One region of the Delftia deserti genome, then DNA from elsewhere that is predicted to be linked to it. Evidence: riboswitches for the same ligand, from Rfam matches in the RefSeq annotation. Region 1 holds a riboswitch; the other holds the start of a gene.
What was found. Region 1 has a riboswitch for cobalamin ahead of ACFPFG_RS23105 (TonB-dependent receptor). Riboswitches for the same ligand answer to the same signal wherever they lie in the genome.
Positions count from the first base shown of each region.

Region 2: another riboswitch for cobalamin. It lies ahead of ACFPFG_RS00710 (TonB-dependent receptor domain-containing protein); the one in region 1 lies ahead of ACFPFG_RS23105 (TonB-dependent receptor).

Region 1 covers NZ_JBHSIH010000001.1:4,835,372-4,843,063, forward strand. The annotation lists gene ACFPFG_RS23075 (SPFH domain-containing protein) at 1-575, opposite strand, end outside; gene ACFPFG_RS23080 (NUDIX hydrolase) at 663-1,397, shown strand; gene ACFPFG_RS23085 (threo-3-hydroxy-L-aspartate ammonia-lyase) at 1,437-2,402, opposite strand; gene ACFPFG_RS23090 (helix-turn-helix transcriptional regulator) at 2,438-3,079, opposite strand; gene ACFPFG_RS23095 (YbaK/prolyl-tRNA synthetase associated domain-containing protein) at 3,146-3,631, shown strand; gene ACFPFG_RS23100 (CHAD domain-containing protein) at 3,734-4,624, shown strand; cobalamin riboswitch at 4,663-4,947, shown strand; gene ACFPFG_RS23105 (TonB-dependent receptor) at 5,077-7,317, shown strand; gene ACFPFG_RS23110 (ABC transporter substrate-binding protein) at 7,328-7,692, shown strand, end outside.
Region 2 covers NZ_JBHSIH010000001.1:144,735-152,426, forward strand. The annotation lists gene ACFPFG_RS00680 (winged helix-turn-helix transcriptional regulator) at 1-399, opposite strand, end outside; gene ACFPFG_RS00685 (MFS transporter) at 476-1,687, shown strand; gene ACFPFG_RS00690 (AraC family transcriptional regulator) at 1,684-2,451, opposite strand; gene ACFPFG_RS00695 (sulfite exporter TauE/SafE family protein) at 2,579-3,385, shown strand; gene ACFPFG_RS00700 (helix-turn-helix transcriptional regulator) at 3,395-3,586, opposite strand; gene ACFPFG_RS00705 (hypothetical protein) at 3,784-4,173, opposite strand; cobalamin riboswitch at 4,270-4,494, shown strand; gene ACFPFG_RS00710 (TonB-dependent receptor domain-containing protein) at 4,565-6,469, shown strand; gene ACFPFG_RS00715 (ABC transporter substrate-binding protein) at 6,474-7,424, shown strand; gene ACFPFG_RS00720 (heavy metal-binding domain-containing protein) at 7,475-7,692, opposite strand, start outside.

The DNA of each region.
Region 1 (7,692 bases):
GCATAGACGGCGTCATCGGCGGCCTTGAGGTTGGATTCGCGCGCCTCGGCTTCCAGGGCGCGGGCGATGTCGGGCGTGGGTTTGACGGCCATGACCGAGACGCCCAGGATCTCCAGCCCCAGGGCCGCGATCTCGGGCTGGGCGGCCAGCTCCTGCTGGGCCGTGCGCGCAATGAGTGCCGAGGAGCGCAGTGCCTGCTTGAGCTCCAGCGCCTGCACGGCCTGCTGGATGATGACCTCGGCCTGCATGGTCACGCGGTCGCCCAGGCGCTGCGGGTCTTCGGACATGTATTTCTGGCCGTCGCGCGCCAGGGAGAAGTCCATCAGCGTGGCGGTCTGGCGCGGTGTGCTGATGCGGTAGGTGACCTGGCCCTGCACCGTGACGCTCTGGAAGTCGGCCGTGACCAGCTCCAGCATGAAGTGGCAGTCCTGGCTGCCCACGGGCACGGCGACCAGGGTGGTGGTGGGCGCGTAGTAGAAGAAGGACTGGCCCGCACCCTCGCGCACCACCTTGCCGGCGCGGAACTGCATGAGGTGGACCGTGGGTTGGGACTTGATGAAACGGATGCCGAACATGGTGCTTCTCCTTTAAGTTGTTCTGTACAACTCGTATGGGTTGCATAGTGCAACTTAAAATCCTGCACGTCAAGCACAATCCATCCCATGGCCGAAAAAAACTCCCCATCCCAGCAGGGCGCGCTGGACTTCCCGCGCCCGTTCACCACGGTGGACGTGGTCATCTTCACGGTGGCCGACGATGCCCTGCAGGTGCTGCTGGTGCAGCGCCCCACGGCGGGCAGCGAGCCGTTTCCGGGGCTGTGGGCGCTGCCTGGCGGCTTTGTGGATGTGGGGCAGGACGCAGACCTGCTGGCCTGCGCGCGGCGCAAGCTGCTGGACAAGACGGGCGTGGACAGCCCCTACCTGGAGCAGTTGGGAAGCTGGGGCGGCGCGGCGCGCGACCCGCGTGGCTGGTCGGCCACGCATGTGTATTTCGCGCTGATCCCGGGGCACGACCTGATCCTGGCCAAGGGCGCGAATGCGGCCGATGTGTCGTGGTTTGCCGTCGATGAACTGTTGCGCGAGCCTGCGCTGGCCTTCGACCACGGCGAGATCCTGCGCGCAGCGGTGGAGCGGCTGCGGGGCAAGGTGGAATACACCTCGCTGCCGGCCTTTCTGCTGCCCGAGCCCTTCACGCTGCCGCAGCTGCAGCAGGCCTACGAGGTGGTGCTGGGCCGCCCGGTGGACAAGAGCGGTTTTCGCACGCGCATGATGGCGGCCGGCTTTCTGGTGGAGGCCGGCCAGGTGGAGGGCACGTCACGCCGCCCCGCCATGGGCTATCGGCTGGCCAACCGCAGCGCGCCCGTGGTGTTCCCGCGTACCTTCAGTCCCAGGGGCTGAGCCGGCAATCGGTCAGGCGCTTCAGGTGCTTCAGGCGCTTCAGTTGCCCAGCAGGCTGCAAAAGCGCTGCATGTCCACGTTGCCGCCGCTCAGGATGATGCCCACGCGGCAGCCGTGCAGCTCTTCGCCCCTGTGGCGCGCGGCGGCCAGTCCCAGGCAGCCGGTGGGCTCGGCCACGAGCTTCATGCGCGTGGCCAGGAAGCCCATGGCATCGACCAGTTCGGCATCGCTGGCGGTGAGGATGTCGGTCACGTCGCGCTGGATGATGGGGAAGGTGATGCCGCCCAGGTGCTGGGTCTGGGCGCCGTCGGCAATGGTCCTGGGCGTTTCGATGTGGACGATGCGGCCCGCGCGCAGCGACTGCTGGCCGTCGTTGCCGGCCTCGGGCTCCACGCCGTAGAGCGCGCAGTCGGGGCTGAGCGCGCGCGTGGACAGGGCGGTGCCCGACAGCAGGCCGCCGCCGCCCAGCGGCACGAACAGGGCGTCCAGCGGGCCGGTTTCCTCGAACAGTTCCTTGGCGGCCGTGCCCTGGCCGGCCAGCACGTCGGCATGGTCGTAGGGCGGGATCAGGGTCAGGCCGTGGCGCTCGGCCAGGTCGCGGCCGACCTGCTCGCGGTCTTCGGTATAGCGGTCGTAGACCACCACCTGGCCGCCATAGCCCTTGGTGGCCGCCACCTTGGCGGCGGGCGCGTCGTGCGGCATGACGATGGTGGCGGGAATCTCCAGCAGCCGCGCGGCCAGGGCGATGGCCTGGGCATGGTTGCCCGAGGAAAAGGCCACCACGCCGGCCTTGCGCTGCGCGGGGCTGAAGCGCGACAGGGCGTTGAAGGCACCGCGGAACTTGAAGGCGCCCATGCGCTGCAGGTTCTCGCACTTCAGAAAGACGCGGGCGCCCAGCGCCTCGTCCAGCGTGCGCGAGGTGAGCACGGGCGTGCGGTGGGCATGGCCCTGGATGCGCCGGGCCGCCGCGGCCACGTCGTCATAGGTGGGAAGAAGGCTTGTCATCGGTAGCGGAGAAAGAGATGTGGATCGGGAGTGGCCTACTTGGCGTAGCTGTAGACCGTGGCGCGCGACACGCCCAGGTGGGCGGCAATGGTCTCCATGGAGCGGCGCACATCGAGCAGGCCGGCGCCCTTGAGTTCGCGGACCAGGGCGCGGCGCTCCTCGGGCTTGAGGGCGCGCGGCGTGGTCGCCAGGCGGGCCGCGAACTGGTCGATGCGGGCGCGCACCGTGTCGGCGCCTGCGCCGGCGCCCGTGGGGTCCAGCATTTCGCGCGCCGGGGTGTCGCCGCTGACGGCGGCAAAGCGGTTGAGCATGCCCTGGAAGCCCTGGAACATCGTCAGGTCCACATTCATGCACAGGGCGGCGATGTAGCGGCCCTCGGAATCGCGTATGCCGATGGACGTGCTCTTGGCCTGGCGGCCGTCGGCGAACTGGTTGGGATAGTTGGCGATGACCTGTTCGAAGCCGGGGTCCAGGATGCGCGCCAGTCCCAGCTCCGTCGCGCCCTGGCCGACCTCGCGGCCCGACAGGTTGTTGTGGATGGCCAGCACCGCATGGGAAGGGTCGAGCAGGTCATGCACCACCACCTCGCAGAACGGGGCGAAGGTCTGGCCCAGGCCTTCGGCGATCTGGGCCACCTGCTCCAGCAGCTGGCGCTGTTCGGGGGTTCGTTCGTTCATATTGGACATTTTGTTTTTAATTGGACAAAATGTCAAAACCCAGATGACTTCTTTGTGCTTTCCACCATGTTCGACACCCTTGTAGACCTGCTGCAATCCCAGGGCGCGCGTTTTCGCGTGCTGGAACATCCGGCCGAAGGCCGCTCCGACCTGGTCGCCGAAATCCGGGGCACGGCGCCCGGCCAGGGCGCCAAGGCCATGCTCTGCAAGAGCCGCGACGCGGCAGACAGCGCGCAGCTGTTTCTTGCCGTGCTGCCCGGCGACCGCAAGCTGGACTTCAAGCGCCTGGCCCAGGCCGTGGGCGTGCGCAAGGCCACGCTGGCCTCGCCCGAGGAGGCCCGGGCCGCCACGGGCTGCGTGATGGGATCGGTGCCGCCGTTCTCCTTCAACCCGCAGGTGCGCCTGGTGGTGGACCCGGCCCTGGTCGAGCGCTTTGGCGAGATCGCCTTCAACGCGGGCCGGCTGGACCGCTCCATCGTGCTGGACTCGGCCGACTATGTGCGCATTGCCCGGCCCGTGCTGCACAGCCTGAGCGGGAATGGCGCCGATTGAGCCCGGAGTGCGCCCGGATTGAACCCGGATTGAACCCGGATTGACCCTGGCGCGGGGCTGCGCCCACAATCGTCGGCAACGTCCACATCTCCTTGCCTGACCATGTCCACCCCTGCGAAGCAGCACCCTGACCGGCCCGATGCGGCCGGCTTTGTGCGTGCGGCGCTGACTGCTGCCCTGGCCCAGGCGCAGTCGCATCTGGCGGTTTTGGAGGGCGGTGGCAGCGATGCCGAGACCATCCACCAGCTGCGCGTGGCCCTGCGGCGCCTGCGCACCGTGCTGCGCGAATGCGCGGGGCTGGCGCCCGGCATGCGCGCCGAATGGGATGAGCCCCTGGCCCGGGCCTTTGCGCAGCTTGGCACGCTGCGCGACGCCGGCACCCTGGCCGACGTGGTGCGGCCGCTGCTGCAGGACGCCCATGCGCCCCTGTGCGAATGGACCGTGCCAGCTGCCGGGCAGGCCGACGCGGCCGCCGCGGTGCGCGAGCCGCAGTTCCTGCAGACGCTGGCCGAGATCCATGCGCTGGCGCAGGCACCCGCAGGAAAGCGGCAGCCCGGCCTGGCCAGCCTGTCTGCCGCAGGCACGCGCAAGTACCTGGTGCGGCGCCTGCAGCGCCTGCACCGCCAGGTGCTGCGCGATGGCCGGCACTTCGACCGCCTGCCGCTGGCGCAGCAGCACCGCGTGCGCAAGCGGCTCAAGCGCCTGCGCTACCTGGCGGACTTTGCGCAGGAATTCGCGCCCGGAATGTGGCCCGGCAAAAAGGGCCGGCGCTTTGCCGAGGCGCTGGTGCCCGCCCAGGACGCGCTGGGGCTGCACAACGACATGGCCGTGGCGGCCGCGCATTTCCATGCCGAGGCCGGCACGGACCCGCGCGCCTGGTTCGCCGCCGGCTACCTGCAGGCCCGCCTGGCCACCAGCGCGCGCAGCAGCCGCCGCGCGCTGCGGGCGCTGGCCCGCGTGCCGGGCTTCTGGGCTGGGCGCCATCAGCGATAATCCGCCGCTGGCGCGCCGGCGCGGTCCCTGGGCCGTGGCGGTGCGCTGTTGCTGAAGGTGCCCCATGCCGTTCGCCGGCCAGGGGTTCAACGGGAAGCAGGTGCGCGATGCCATCGAGATGGCCGCTCGCAATGCCTGCGCTGCCCCCGCAACGGTCAGCGGAATACAACTCCCCACGCTGGCGCGCCACCCACGGGTCACGCGCCGCAAGCCACTGTGTCCTCCTCGGGCATGGGAAGGCGGGGATGCCTGCCGCAGCGCGCCCATGATGCGCGCCGCAGCGTTCCGCAAGCCCGGATACCGGCCTTCTGCATTGCTTTCGGACGCCGCGGGAGTGCGCCTGTCCGGTCCGGCCCCAGCCTGCGCTGCCGTGGCCGGCTCCGGCGTGCGCGCTGTGCGGCGTGGTTCAGACGATAGGCCCCGCGGGTGAGTGGGGCAGTTGGGTTCAACGCATGCGCTTCGCTTCTTCGGCCGCCGATTCCTCCGGCCTTCTCTCTGTTCTTCCTCTTGTCTCCAGCCTGCGGCCCGCAGCGGCCGCCGTCCTGCTGGCCAGCTGCGCTGCAGCGGCCGGCGCCGCGCAGGAGCCGGCTTCCGGGCGATCCACGGACTCCGCCGACGATGCGCTGGATGCGGTCTTCGTGACCGCCACCGCGCGGCCCGAGGCGCGCAGCCGCATCGCGGGCACCACGCAGACCATCGACCGCGAGGCCATAGAGCGCTCCAGCGCGCGCTCGGTCACCGACCTGCTGGCCGAGAACGCCGTGGGCTTTCTCAGCGAATGGACGGCGGCCCAGACCTCGATGAACCTGCGCGGCGCCTCCACCGACGGCCAGGGGCGCGACTTCCGCAGCCAGGTGCTGGTGCTGGTCAACGGCCGGCGCGCGGGCACGGCCAACCTGTCCAAGCTCAGCCCCTCGGATGTGGAGCGCATCGAGATCGTGCGCGGCCCGTCCTCGGTGATCTACGGCAGCCAGGCCATGGGCGGGGTGGTCAACATCATCATGAAGAACGGAGCTACGGCGCCTGGCACGCGCGCCCAGGTCCAGGCCGGTTCATGGGACCTGTGGCGCACCGATGCGCAGACGGCCGGCGCCAATGACCGCTTCGACTGGTACTTCGGCGTGAGCGCAGGCGGGCGCGGCGACTACGAGTCGGGCGATGGCGGCACGCGCATGGAGAACACGGGCTGGAAGCGGCGCGGCGCCAGCGGCGCCCTGGGCTGGCAGCTGCACGAGCTGCACCGCGTGGAGCTGCAGCTGCGCACGGACGGCATCTACAACGCGGGCTTTCGCGGATCGGGCGCCAATATCCACAGCCGCGACAACCGCAGCAACCGCTCGCTGGACCTGACCTACGAGGGCGCACTGCCCGGCCAGCGCCTGAGCTGGACGACCCACCTCTACAGCCTGGTCGATACCGATGAGTTCAACTGGGCATCGCCCGTGATCCGCTCGGGCAACAGCGCCGTGCCCGGCACGGCGCGCGACTACAACCACCGCCAGCTGGACGCCACGGGCCTGCGCTTTCAGCCGCGCCTGCGTGTCAGCCAGACCAATGACCTGCTGATGGGCTTTGACTGGGAGCGCAGCAAGCTGCGCTCCGACCGCCTGCGCGTGGCCATGCCGGGCGGCCCCGCGGGCCAGGTCGCGCCCTACGACAACAACCAGACCGAGCAGGTGCATGCGCTGTACTTCGAGGACGCGCAGACCCTGCTTGATGATCGCCTGACCCTGCGTGCCGGCCTGCGCAAGACCTGGGGCACGACGCGTTTCGACGATACGCCCAACCTGGCCCTGGCCCAGGCCAGCACGCGCGACTACGACAACCACACCTGGTCGGCCGGCGCCACCTGGAAGGCCACGGACCGGCTCACGCTGCGCGCCGCGGCCTCCACGGGTTTCCGCGCGCCCACGGCCACCGAGCTGGCCTCGGACTTCACGGCCGTCGGCGGTGGCCGCACCTTCGGCAACCCCAACCTCAAGCCCGAGACCAGCCGCCAGATCGAGGTCGGCGCCGCGCTGCAGCAGCCCGGCTGGCGCGTGGATGCGGCCCTGTTCCAGAACACCATCAGCGACCGCATCATCACCGTCTCGCGCGGGGCCACGACCAACACCTCGGACTACGCCAACAACGCGGCCGACATCGTGGCGCGCGGCCTGGAAATGCAGGCCGACATGGACCTGGCGCGGGCGCTGGACCTGACGGGCCACCAGCTCAAGGCCTGGGCTGGCGGCTACTACCACTTCAGCATGCGGGACAAGGGCTCGGCCGCCTCCGCCAATACCGACAAGGTGCAGCGCATGTACCGCTACGAGGCCTCGGCCGGCGTGCGCTACGGGCGCGGCAGCGGGCGGCTGCAGGGCGACTGGAGCCTGCAGCTGTCCACGCTGCTGCGCGGTCCCATGTGGTACGACACGGAAGAGGCGCTGCTCATCCCGCAGGGCGAGCCCAGCAGCACCTTCATCCACCGCAAGGGCGCCTTCACCATCTGGAACCTGCGCGCCGACTACCGCGTGTCGCCGGGCGTCAAGCTGTTCGCGGCCGTCAACAACCTGTTCGACCTGAACCGCCATCCCATCTTCATCGCGCTGGACCGTGCGCCCTGCATCGCCAACCCGGCGTACCAGAACGGCGGCTGCGGAACGTCGATGGCGGGCCGCGAACTCATGGTCGGCCTGCAGGCGGAGTTTTGAGGACCATGGCATGAGGCAATCCAGCACCACGCGCCGCCAGTTGCTGCGCCAGGGCGCGGCGGCGGCCCTGGCCTGCGGCCTGCCCGCGGCCTGGGCCGACACCGTCGCTGCAGGCGGGCCGGTGGTGCTGCAGGATGCGCTGGGCCGGCGCGTGGAGATTGCCGCGCCGCCGCAGCGCATCGTCTCCATCTTTGCCTCCAACACCGAGCTGGTGGCCGCGCTGGGCCTGCTGGACCGCGTGGTGGGCGTGGAGGATTTCACGCGCTTTCCGCCGGGCGTGGAGCGCATTCCCAAGGTGGGCGGGCGGCTGGGGTTCTCGGTGGACGCCGTGGTGGCGCGCCAGCCGGACCTGGTCATCGTCACGCCCGCGCGCCA
Region 2 (7,692 bases), 4.7 Mb from region 1:
CCCACCGCGCGGCAGCATGGGGGCAACGGGCTGGCCGGTCTGGCGGTCCAGCAGCAGCGAATGCGCCTCGCCCGGCGCGAACAGATGGCCTTCGCCCCATTGCCGCAAGGCCACGATCACCGGGAACAGCTCAAGGCCCTGGGCCGTGAGTACGTATTCCAGGTAGGCCGAGCCTTCGGCGGCGGGGCGGGTTTCGAGGATGCCGGCCTCCACCAGCCGGCGCAGCCGGTCGGCCAGGATATTGCGGGCCGCGCCCAGGCTGCGCTGGAAATCGCCAAAGCGGCTGATGCCATCGAAGGCATCGCGAACGATGAGCAGCGACCAGCGGTCGCCGATCACATCCAGGGAGCGGGCCACCGGACAGGGCTGCGGTGTGTCAGGGCGGATGTCTTCTTTCATGACGTCATTGTGGTTGCATTTCAAAACTGGTTCAACTAGCATCCAACCAGTTTTGTTTTGCAACTGGATTCATCCCATGAACACCTTCCCTGCCCCGGACACGGTCCGCATGCCGCGCAGCCTGGTGCTGCTGTTCGCCGCTGCCAGCGGCCTGAGCGTGGCCAATGTCTATTACGCCCAGCCGCTGCTGGAGGCGCTGGCGGCCGACTTCGGCATCAGCCATGCAGCCGTGGGCGGCGTGGTCACCGCCACGCAGGCCGGCTGTGCGCTGGCGCTGCTGCTGCTGGTGCCGCTGGGCGACCGGCTGGAGCGGCGGCGGCTCATGCTTTTGCAGTTGCTGGGCCTGGTGCTGGCCCTGGCGGCAGTCGGCACTGCGCGTTCGGCCGTTCTGCTGCTGGCGGGCATGCTGGCCGTGGGCCTGCTGGGCACGGCCATGACGCAGGGGCTGATCGCCTATGCGGCCAGCGCCAGCCAGGCGCATGAGCGCGGGCGCGTGGTGGGCGCAGCCCAGGGCGGGGTTTTCATCGGCCTGCTTTTGGCGCGCGTGTTTGCCGGCGCCGTGGGTGACCTGGCTGGCTGGCGTGGCGTCTATGCCTGCTCGGCCCTGCTGATGCTGGCCCTGGCCTGGCCCCTGTGGCGGCAACTTCCCCGGCTGGCGATGCCCTTGCATGCACCCAGCTACACGCAGCTGCTCGCCTCCATGCTCCAGCTGCTGCGCCAGGATCGCATGCTGCGCACACGCGGCATGCTGGCCCTGCTGATGTTTGCCACCTTCAACATCTTCTGGAGCGCCCTGGTCCTGCCGCTGAGCGCACCGCCCTACAGCCTGTCGCTCACGGCCATCGGCGCCTTTGGCCTGGCCGGCGTGGTCGGCGCACTGGCAGCAGCCCGTGCCGGGCACTGGGCCGACCAGGGTTTCGCGCAGCGCACCAGCCTGGGCGCGCTGGTGATCCTGCTGCTGGCCTGGGCGCCGATTGCACTGCTGGAGCAATCGCTGTGGGCGCTGGTCGCCGGCATCGTGCTGCTGGACCTGGGCGGCCAGGCCCTGCATGTAACCAACCAGAGCCTGATCTTTCGCAGCAACCCGCAGGCCCACAGCCGGCTGGTGGGCCTGTACATGCTGTTCTATGCCGTGGGCAGCGGGCTGGGGGCGCTGATTGCCACCAATGCCTACGCGCGGTTTGGCTGGCACGGCGTCTGCGTGGCAGGGGCGGCGTTCAGCCTGGCGGCCCTGGTGTTCTGGGCCATGACACGGGAAACGGCTGCCCAGGCCAGCGTTCCCGCCTAGACCCGGCTCACCAGCTCCGAAGGCACCCGCCCCAGCGCCTTGCGGAACATGGTGGAAAACGCGCTGGGGCTGTCATAGCCCAGGTCCAGCGCCACCTGCGTGACCGAGGCGCCCGCAGACAGCCGCGACACCGCCGCCAGCAGGCAGGCCTGCTGGCGCCAGGCGCCAAAGGCCATGCCTGTGTGCTGCTGGAAAAACCTGCTGAAGGTGCGCAGGCTCTTGTTCAGCGCCTGTGCCCAATCCTGGGGCGTGGCGCGGATGCTGGGCTGGGCCAGGAACTGCTTGCACAGGGCGGCCAGTTTTTCATCGCGGGGAATGGGCGCGAACAGCGGCAGGCTGCGGGCCGAGGCCAGCTCGTGCAGCACCAGCGTGACCAGGGCGCCGTCGCGGCCTGCTTCGTCGTACAGCGCCGGCAGGTCGGCGCAGGACAGCAGCAGCTGGTGCAGCAGCGGGGTGACGACCAGGGCCTCGCAGTGCACACCCGGGCGGGGCGCGGCGGCCGGTTCGATGTACAGGCTGCGCGTGCTCACGCCCTGCATGCGCACGCTGTGCGGCTTGCCGGCCGGAATCCATACGCCGCTGTAGGGCGGGATGGTCCAGGCGCCGTCGTCGGTGGCCACCTCCATCAGCCCGCTCATGCCATAGAGAAACTGTGCGCGCCGGTGGCTGTGCGTGGGCAGCAAGGTGCCGGGCGTGTAGTCGGTGCCGATGGCCAGCACATCGCGCGCCACGGCGTCCACGGAATGCAGCGGGATGTTGAGCATGGGAAGGTCCGGAAAACAGCCAGCAGGCTTTGGCAGGAATTCGAGGATTATTGACCTATCCGCGAAAGCAGGCCAAACCGCGGCATCCTAAGGTTCAGTCCTTGCTCGTTTTTCCAAAGGACTGTCTGTGTTTCCTCTCCTGCTGCTGGCTTTCGGTGTGCTTGCCGGCGTGACCACCGTGCTCTTCGGCTTTGGCGGCGGCTTCGTGGCCGTTCCGCTGCTCTATGCGCTGCTGACCACCATCCACGGTGCGGACTCCGCCATTGGCCAGGCGGCCATGCACATTGCCGTGGCCACCTCCACCTGCGTGATGATTTTCGGCGCCTCCATGGCCACGCTGCGCCAGCATCGTGCGGGCGCCCTGCCGTGGGAGCAGGTGCGACCGCTGGCCGGCTTCATCGCGGCCGGCGCCGTGGCGGGCGCGGCGGCCGCCACCTGGATCAGCGGGGAATGGGTGCGCTGGGCTTTCATCGCCTACCTGGCCCTGACCATCGCCGACGCGCTGCTGCGCCCGGGCTTCGTGCACGGCACCGCCGCCGGCATGCAGCCCATGGGCCGGCGGGCGGCGGCCACGGCGGGCCTGGCCATTGGTGCGATCGCGGCCTTCCTGGGCGTGGGCGGCAGCGTGATGACCGTGCCGCTGATGCGCCGGCGCGGCGCCAGCATGGCGGCCGCCACGGCCATGGCCAGCCCGCTGTCCCTGCCCATGGCCGTGGCGGGCACCGCTGCCTACATGCTGGCATCGCAAGGCGCGGGGCTGGGCCCCTGGCATGTGGGCTATGTGGACCTGCAGGCCTTTGCGCTGCTGACGGCCGGATCGTGGACGGGCATCAGGCTGGCGGCACCGCTGATCGGCCGCATTCCCGATGCCCTGCATGCCAAGGCCTACCTGGCCCTGCTGGGCCTGGTGCTGCTGGTCATGATCGTGGCCTGAGCGCTGCGCTCAACCCTCCTGGAAGATCGCCTCGATCCGGGTCTCGAACACCCGGGCAATGGCGAATGCCAGCGGCAGGCTGGGGTCGTAGCGGCCCGTCTCGATCGCGTTCACGGTCTGGCGCGACACGCCCAGCAGGTCCGCCAGCGCAGCCTGGCTCCAGCCGCGCTCGGCGCGCAGTTCACGGATGGTGTTTTTCATCGCCGGGCCGCCCCAAGATGAAAAAGCACCCCCTTGGGGGGCAGCGGACCTTGCGCAGCAAGGGTAGCGTAGGGGTCATTTTTCATCGCCGGGCCGCCCCAAGATGAAAAAGCACCCCCTCGGGGGGCTGCGGACCTTGCTCAGCAAGGGTAGCGTGGGGGTCATTTTTCATGGGAGGGCCACCTTGGCAGGCCGGCTCATCGGCTGCGCAGCCAGTGGGCCACCGAGGCAGCCACCCAGAGCGCGCCCATCAAGGGCCACACCATGAACATGCTGAGCTTGGGAAAACCTGCCATTTCCAGGAATCCGTAGGTGAAGGTGAGGCCCGCCGTACCCGCCGCCGCAATCGCCAGTTGCTCCAGCATGGACTTGCGCAGGAACTCGTCGGTATCGCGCACCAGGCGCACGATGGCCCGCACGGCCAGCGCAAACGCCAGCATGGGGCTGAGCAGCAGCGCCGTGCGCAGGGCCCCGGCCTGCATGTCGGCGCTGAGCAAAAGCGCCCCCACAAGCAGCGCCATGTAGAGCAGCAGCGCAAATCCCAGCTCCTTCTGGTAGCGGCGGTTGGTGACCGTTGTTTGATTCATGGAAGTCTCTCGCAATATGTAAAGGATGCTTGACATTGTGCGCCGCCATCCACGGACATGTCAAGCAAGCTTTACATTCTCACTGAACGCCCCGCCGTACAATCGCCGCCGTTGGTGCCAGCAGCCCCAGGGGCTGCGGTTAAACGGGAAACATGGGGCGGCCAGATAAAGCCGCCCGCGTGTACTGCCCCCGCAACAGTGAGTGAAACGCCGCGTGCATGCACCGGCCCCCGCCAAACCCGTGCCACTGGGCGTACAGCCCGGGAAGGCCTTGGCGAGTGCGTCACCAGTCTGGATACCGGCCAACAGGCGGCCGGCCGCGCATGCAGCGCAGCCGGTCTTTTTGGTTTCCGTGCCGGCGGGGTCGCTGGCGCGCAACTGGTCCGCATCCATGCACACCCTCGCCCTCGCGCGCGCCCCTGGCGCCGCTCTTCGCTCGCCCTCGGCGTTCCCCGTACTGCGCACGTTGTCCGCCCTGGCTGCGGCCTCGCTGCTGGCCTGCCAGGCCCAAGCACAGGCACAACAGGCGCAGCGCGCACAGACCTCCCTGCTCGATACCGTGGTCGTCACCGCCTCGCGCAGCGAGCAGTCCCTGCGCACCGTCACGGCCGACATGACCGTGATCGACGCCGAGACCATTGCCCGCAGCGGCGCCACCGGCGTGGCCGACCTGCTGGCGCAGGTGCCGGGCGTGCAGATCAACCGCAATGGCGGGCCAGGCCAGGTCACCTCGGTCTACCTGCGCGGCACCAGCAACCAGCACACTGCCGTGTTCATCGACGGCGTGCGCTACAGCTCGCAGGAGTTGCAGGGCGGCGCGGTCTGGTCCACGCTGCCGCTGGCGCAGATAGAGCGCATCGAAGTGCTGCGCGGCCCGGCCGCCGCCATCTATGGCTCAGACGCCATGGGCGGCGTGATCCAGATCTTCACCAAGCGGGCGGACGGCCAGACCCGCGCCTATGCCGAGGCCGGCATAGGCAACCAGGGCAGCAGCAAGCTGGCCACGGGATTTCAGGGCGGGGCCAACGGCTTCACCTATGGGCTGAACCTGGCTGACGAGCGCAGCGACGGCTTTGACGTCTACCCCGGCAACACCTTCTCGCCCAACCCGGACAAGGATGGCTACAGCAACACCTCGCTGGGCCTGAACGCGGGCTACAAGACAGGCATCCACCAGATCGACGCCAGCCTGCTGCACAGCCGCCTGCGCACCCACTACGACCAGAGCCCGCCGCCGTTCGACGACTACGACGTCGTCAAGAACACCACCGGCAGCCTGCGCTGGCAGGCCGGCTGGAACGCCATTTACAAAAGCGTGGTCCAGATCTCCCATACCGACAGCCAAAGCGACCGCCACACCCAGTCGCCCGAAAGCGCCAAGGGCCGCTCCACCAACTACCTGCTGCAGAACCTGTTCACGCTGGGCCAGCACCGTTTCAACATCGACCTGGAGCGCCGCGAGGACAAGCTGGACACGCAATACGCCTGGACCCAGAACACCGACAGCCGGCGCGTGCAGAACTCCCTGTCGGCCGGCTGGCGCCTGACGGAGGGGCGCCACCAGTTCGACGCCAACCTGCGCCACGACCAGGTGCGCGACCAGCAGAACAAGACTACGGGCGGCCTGGGCTACGGCCTGCAGATCGACGAGCGCTGGCGCTGGGTGGCATCGGCCGGCACGGCCTTCAGAACCCCCACGCTGTACGAGCGCTTCACCGGCCAGGCAGCGGCCGACCTCAAGCCCGAAAGCAGCACCAACGTGGAAACGGGCCTGCACTATGCGGCCGGTGCCAACCGCCTCTCGGCCGTGGTCTACCGCAACAAGTTCAAGAACCTCATCACCTACGACTGGAACAGCGCCCTTCCCTGCAACTGCTACCGCAACTGGCAGAGCGTGGAGATCACCGGCCTGACGCTGGCGGGCAGCACGCGCCTGGGCAGCGCCAATCTGGGCGCCTCGCTGGACTTCATGAACCCCGAGAACCTGGAGACCGGCAAGCTGCTGCCCTACCGCTCCAAGCGCATGCTCAAGCTCAATGCCGACACCCAGGCGGCCGGCTGGACGCTGGGCGGCGAAGCCCAGCTGTACAGCGGCCGCTACGCAGACGAGGCGAATACCTTCAAGCTGGGCGGCTACGGCGTGGTCAACCTCTACGCCCAGCGCCAGTTGAACAGGCAATGGACGCTGCTGGCCCGTGTCAACAACATCGCCGACCGCGACTACGCCCCCACGCGCGGCTATGCCAACGCAGGCCGCACCGTGTTCGTCAGCGTGCGCTGGACACCTCTGCCCTGACCCCATGCCCCTGCTTTTGCCCCTGCTTTCGCGCCTGCCCCGCATCCTGCTGCTGACCGCCGCCCTGGCCTGCGCAGGCGGCGTGGGCAATGCCTTTGCGCAAAAGGCGGCGAATGCGGGAACAGGCGGGGCAACCGCCGCCTACACCGTCACCGACATGCGTGGGCGGCAGGTGCGCCTGGAGCGCGTGCCACAGCGCATCGTCTCGCTGCTGCCTTCGCTGACCGAATCGCTGTGCGCGCTGGAAGCCTGCGAGCGCATCGTGGGCGTGGACGAATTCTCCAACCACCCGGCGCGCGTGGCCGCCCTGCCCAAGCTGGGCCACACCTTTGCCCCGCTGGTGGAGGCCACCGTGCGGCTCAGGCCCGACGTGGTGCTGATGGCGTATTCCGCACCCGTCATCGCACAGCTGGAGCGCTTCGGCGTTCCCGTGCTGGCGCTGGATGCCAACGACATGGCGCAGCTGGAGCAGGTGCTGAACAAGCTCGACCAACTGCTGCAGGTGCAGCGCGCCAGCGCCTTGCTGGCGCGCATGCAGGCCGAGGTGGACCAGCAGGCCAGGGCGCTGGCTGCGCACGCGCCTGCCGGACAGAAGGTGTATTTCGAGGTGGACGCCACGCCTTACGCGGCGGGGCCGGACTCCTTCATCGGCCAGCTGCTGCAGCGCCTGGGCGCGCGCAACGTGCTGCCACCCAATCTGGGGCCCTTTCCACGTATCACGCCCGAATACGTGCTGCGCCAGCAGCCAGAACTCATCATCCACACGCCGCAGACGCCATCGGCCAGCTTTGCCACCCGCCCCGGCTGGAGCCGCATCCCGGCCGTGCGCTCGGGCCGCATCTGCGCGTTGGACCTGGTCGAGACGGACGTGGTCTCCCGCCCCGGCCCGCGCCTGGGCGAGGCAGCGCGGGCGCTGGGCCGCTGCCTGGGGATGCCGGGCGCAGCGCCGGGTTGACTTCCCAGGCCTCCCTGGCCAAATTTGGCCAATTTGGCCAATGGCCCTGCCTACTCCAGCACCACGGCCGTGCCGCTGGCGGACACCATCAACATGCCGTTGCCCTGGCCCAGCACTTCGTAATCCAGGTCCACCCCCACCACGGCATTGGCGCCCAGTTCCTGGGCGCGTTCCTCCAGCTCCTTGAGCGCAATCTCGCGCGCCCGCTGCAGCTCGCGCTCATAGGTAGCCGAGCGCCCGCCCACGATGTCGCGCAGCCCTGCGAACA